2 regions of the Paenibacillus sp. FSL W8-0186 genome follow, and region 2 is predicted to be linked to the other one. Evidence: riboswitches for the same ligand, from Rfam matches in the RefSeq annotation. Region 2 holds a riboswitch; the other holds the start of a gene.
The links. A riboswitch is a leader RNA that binds a small molecule or an ion and turns the genes downstream of it on or off. The one in region 2 is predicted to bind ZMP and ZTP.

Region 1: another riboswitch for ZMP and ZTP. It lies ahead of MKX50_RS07535 (DJ-1/PfpI family protein); the one in region 2 lies ahead of MKX50_RS23080 (TIGR01440 family protein).

What each region holds. Positions count from the first base shown of each region.
Region 1 covers NZ_CP150207.1:1,741,073-1,743,464, forward strand. The annotation lists gene MKX50_RS07530 (VOC family protein) at 1-179, shown strand, start outside; gene MKX50_RS07535 (DJ-1/PfpI family protein) at 267-839, opposite strand; ZMP/ZTP riboswitch at 896-978, opposite strand; gene MKX50_RS07540 (ferritin-like domain-containing protein) at 1,130-1,564, shown strand; gene MKX50_RS07545 (exosporium protein C) at 1,679-2,104, shown strand; gene MKX50_RS07550 (metal-binding protein ZinT) at 2,386-2,392, shown strand, end outside.
Region 2 covers NZ_CP150207.1:5,153,377-5,155,768, reverse strand. The annotation lists gene MKX50_RS23090 (manganese efflux pump MntP family protein) at 1-384, shown strand, start outside; gene MKX50_RS23085 (low molecular weight protein arginine phosphatase) at 434-1,018, shown strand; ZMP/ZTP riboswitch at 1,082-1,164, shown strand; gene MKX50_RS23080 (TIGR01440 family protein) at 1,293-1,880, shown strand; partial or broken gene glyA (serine hydroxymethyltransferase) at 1,937-2,392, shown strand, end outside.

The sequences.
Region 1 (2,392 bases), 2.2 Mb from region 2:
CGGGCCTGAATCTGGGTGCGCCGTCCTTAATGTTCTTCACGGTGAATCTCGATGAATTGCACAAAGACTTGATTAGTAAAAATATCAAGGTCGGAGAGATCGTAAATATGCCTAGCGGCCGAGTGTTCAATTTTGCGGATGATGAAGACAATTACTTTGCTGTCATGGAGAAAAGCTAGTGATCTGCTATAGATGAATTGAAGTATACGGTGGGTGTCCATACGGCAGCGGCTTACAGTAAAGGAAGTGATCCGCCGCCTCATGCTTCAAAGTGGCGAATTGTAATATGGGTAATGCATCTGCTCTTGAATTTCCCGGGCAATCTCTTTGCCCGTAAGCGATTCCACTAAGTATAACCCCAAGTCGATGGAAGCCGATACTCCGCCGCCTGTAAATATGTTTCCGTCCCTGATAAAACGTCCCTTCACGACTTCAGAGCAGTAAGGAGCCAACAGCTCGTAAGCGGAGGGATTGGTAGTTGCTCTTTTGCCTTCCAGAAACCCTGCTGCCCCTAAAATCAAAGCCCCCGTACAAACAGACACTTTATATTCTACCTCTCTTGCGGTTTGAATCCATGAAATAAATGCGGAGTCATACCTAAGCTGCCTTGTGGAAAAGCCTCCAGGGATAAAGATGAGATCATACTCCGACAGGTCTGGGGATACATGTTCAATTTTGAGGGTTAATCCCCGGTCATCTTTGATTTCTTCTTTATTGGAACAAAAGTCCCACTGTACATGATCCATGGCGTTTAGAATTCTCATTCGGGTTACAGCATCAAAAAAGCCAACCAAATCAAGCGTAGTCATCTGGTCAAATAAAATGAAAGCCATTTTCATTAATCAACACCTGACCTTTCTCATGAAATAAAAAAAGCATCTGGTCACTAAACCAAACACTTTGCCCAGGCGTACGGCTAATATGAACATATGTGCTTCCTCGTGGTCCTCCACGTTTACGCCAGTTACACATACATTTGAATCTACTATGTTTATATCAAATACACCTGATTTTTACAATTGCTTTTTTGGCTTGTCGAAGAGACTATCTCCGAAGATTTGCAAAAATACACCATCGCCTAATGATTTGAATATGTTAAGTCAGAATACTGTGGAAGGGTGGTTGGAACATGTATTACACGAATTATTACCGAAAGGATACCGGACTAGTTGCAGACATTGAACGGGCAATTAACGGAGAATACTCCGCTATTGCATGTTATGAGCAGCTGGCAGGGATGGCTCCGAATGCGGAGGAACGAAACAAAATTCTGGAGATCCGTAATGATGAGATTAGGCATTTTCAAACCTTCTCCCAGATCTATACTTCGTTAACGGGCAGGCAGCCTGTTCCGCACATCACTGAAAAATGCCCCTCAGAATATGCAGCCGGACTCCACTTTGCATTCAAAGACGAACAAGAAACGGTAGATTTTTATTTGGATGTCGCCGATAAAGCTGCTGACCCCTATATTAAAGAGCGTTTCAAGCGCGCATCCGCCGATGAACAAAATCATGCGGTGTGGTTTCTTTACTTCATTACATCGGGACATAGTCCGCGTTGATACGACGCGGTCTTTTTTTTGTGGGTATCAAAGTTAACCGGCTCAAATGATTGTCCAATCAATCTCTCTATCTCTTACATATCTTGAAGTATCAAAGAAAAGGAGTTGATATTTTTGGTACGCATACTTGATAAAGCAGCCGTACAGCCGCGTCGCCGCTTCAACCCGGCTAAATCATTCACAATTCAGCGTTCCCCCGCAAAATCTGGCATTGCAGCGATCCCAATACGAATTCCAGTGAAATCTCAACCGAATCGGGTAGATTTGGTAGTATCCGTTGGTGTAAGGGGAGTTAAAGGCGTTGGGCAAATTCGCTTTAGAATTTTCCGTGATGGAAAAGAAATTTACAACACACAGCAAGGCATCGAATCTGCGGGCTCAGAACAAAATTATGTAGTTACCTTCCAGGCTGAGGATAGAAATGTAAAAGCAGGTACCCATGGCTACACAGTTACAGCAGAAAACGTTGCTGCAAAAACAAGAGTGGATGTGGTAGGACCTATATCGTTTAGCGGGTTAGCTGTTAAAACCAGGAACTAACGGTGGTAGTTCTTGTTTTCAACATAAAGCGACTGGCTTTGAACAGTCACCTTATCCTTAAGGGCATAATACAAGCGAGGGGCAATAGTCCCTCGCTTCGTCAATACATCTCCGATTAACGTTCCATTCCTTGGCATTGTCGCGTGTTCTGCTTGGTGCAGCATATTAATCGTAATGATTACATTTTATATTGACATAAAATTCAAAACATAGTATATTCGCTATTGCGTAAATAGTAATAATTACGATTTACACAAAACGAGAAAAGGAGAGATTATTTTATGAAAT
Region 2 (2,392 bases):
GGCATCGTTGCCGGACAATATGCGGGGGAGCTGCTGGGAGGGCTGTCCAAGTATGTATCCGGCAGCTTGCTTGTGCTCCTAGGGGGGCATATGATATGGAACTCATTTTTTGGCGGCAATGAGCGGATCGTGAATTACCGTTCATTTTTTGGAGTATTGCTGTTTTCGCTAAGCGTGAGCGTGGACTCCTTTTCTGTAGGTGTATCCCTGGGCATGTTCCATAGCGACCTACTGCTGACGATCATTGCTTTTGCTGTGTTTGGCGGGATCATGTCGATCATGGGTCTGCTGCTCGGCCGGGGTGTAGGGAGCCGGCTGGGTGAATATGGGGAGGCTGCCGGCGGCGCCATTTTGCTTGCGTTTGGACTAATTTTCATCTTTTGATACAATGTCACATAAGATACAACTAGATATTAGCTGGAGGTGAACAGGCTTGCGAATATTGTTTGTATGCACCGGCAACACTTGCCGCAGTCCGATTGCGGAAGGAATATTCCGCAAGCTGGCGCGGGAGCGGGGAATCGATGCGGAGGTTGCTTCGGCGGGCGTGGCCGCGGTGGCGGGGCTGCCGATCTCCCGGCATGCCGAAGGCGTGCTGAAGGATCAGGGAATCCATGACCAGATCACATCAACCCCGCTTCATGCCGAATTGATCGAGTGGGCCGATCTTATACTTACGCTGACTGGGGGGCATAAGCAGCAGGCGATAGCCGCTTTCCCAGAGAAGGCGGATAAAATTTATATGTTGAAGGAATATGTCGAGGATGATGAGGTTGTTCTGGCTGAGCAGGCCGAGCTTAGCCAGTTGATCGCTGATCTTGAACTGAGCCGCGCGCTGGGCCAAGCTTTGGAAGAGGCTAAGGAACAGCGGATTCGCGAGCTGCTGCAGCGGATGCCGCGGTACGACATTTCTGATCCATTCGGAGGCAGCCGTGAGGATTATAACCTTACGGCCCAGGAAATCAGTGCCGCCTTGGAGAAGCTCATTGCGAAGCTCGAGAAAGAGCGATTACGTTAATGAAAAGGCAAAAAGCGGGTTGCAATTGTGACTCGCATGTTTTATTCTTAAGTGGAATGGAAATGGATCCGATGTAACTGGCGACGATAGTGGATCAAACCACAATGGAGCATCGGAATATACGGCCGGTCGCCTGGGCAAAGAGCACGACGCATCTGCTGCGTCATGCTCTTTTTCGTCATTTCAGACAATTCGCTTCACCGCCGCCGTCACTATCCCTCGTAATTATTAGGTATAATATAGACAAGCTTGTCTATGAAGGGTGGATACGATAATGGATAGAGAACGAACGGAGCAATCGCTTCGCGAGCAAGCGGCCGAGGTGTTGGAGGAACTGGTCTCCGCAGCTTCCCTCGGATCCGGGCATCTGGTCGTCATCGGAGCTAGTACAAGCGAGGTGGCAGGGCAACGGATCGGTACGGCTGGCGCAGAGAATATAGCCGCTGAATTGTATGCCGGATTTGCCGAAGTGCAGAGCAAGCATGGCTTTGAGATAGCCTTTCAATGCTGTGAGCATTTGAACCGGGCACTGGTCATGGAGCGTTCTGTGCTGGAGCGGCTGGGTTTAACTGAAGTTGCGGCTGTGCCTGTGCCGAAGGCAGGCGGTTCAATGGCAGCTGCGGCATACCGCCAGCTGAAGCAGCCCTGCCTGGCAGAAAGCGTTCAGGCTCATGCCGGCCTGGATGTCGGCGAGACGCTGATCGGCATGCATCTAAAACGCGTAGCTGTTCCTTATCGCCCAGCGAGGCGGTATATCGGGGAGGCTAGGGTGACCGCAGCCTGGACGCGGCCGAAACTGATCGGCGGGGAACGGGCGGTCTATCAGCTGCCGGAGGTGCAGGATTCGCATCTGTGCGACTGATGTTTGGAGTGTCATCACAAATTTATTATTTTTTAATATAAGGAGGATTTTGGACAATGGATCAATTGAAAAAACAAGACCCTGCAGTACTGGAAGCGATGAATCTGGAGCTTAAGCGCCAACGGAACAACATCGAACTGATTGCTTCCGAGAACATTGTCAGCGAAGCGGTTATCGAAGCTATGGGTTCCGTGCTGACGAACAAATACGCGGAAGGATATCCAGGCAAACGCTATTATGGCGGCTGCGAACACGTGGATATCGTAGAGGACATCGCCCGTGACCGCGCCAAGGAATTGTTTGGAGCAGAGCATGCCAACGTTCAGCCTCACTCCGGTGCGCAAGCGAACCTTGCGGTATATCTGGCTGCGCTCAACCCTGGGGATACGGTCTTGGGCATGAACCTGGCCCATGGCGGACACTTGACGCACGGAAGCCCGGTTAATGCCTCCGGTCTGCTTTATAACTTTGTAGCTTACGGCGTACAGGAAGATACGTTCCTTATCGATTAT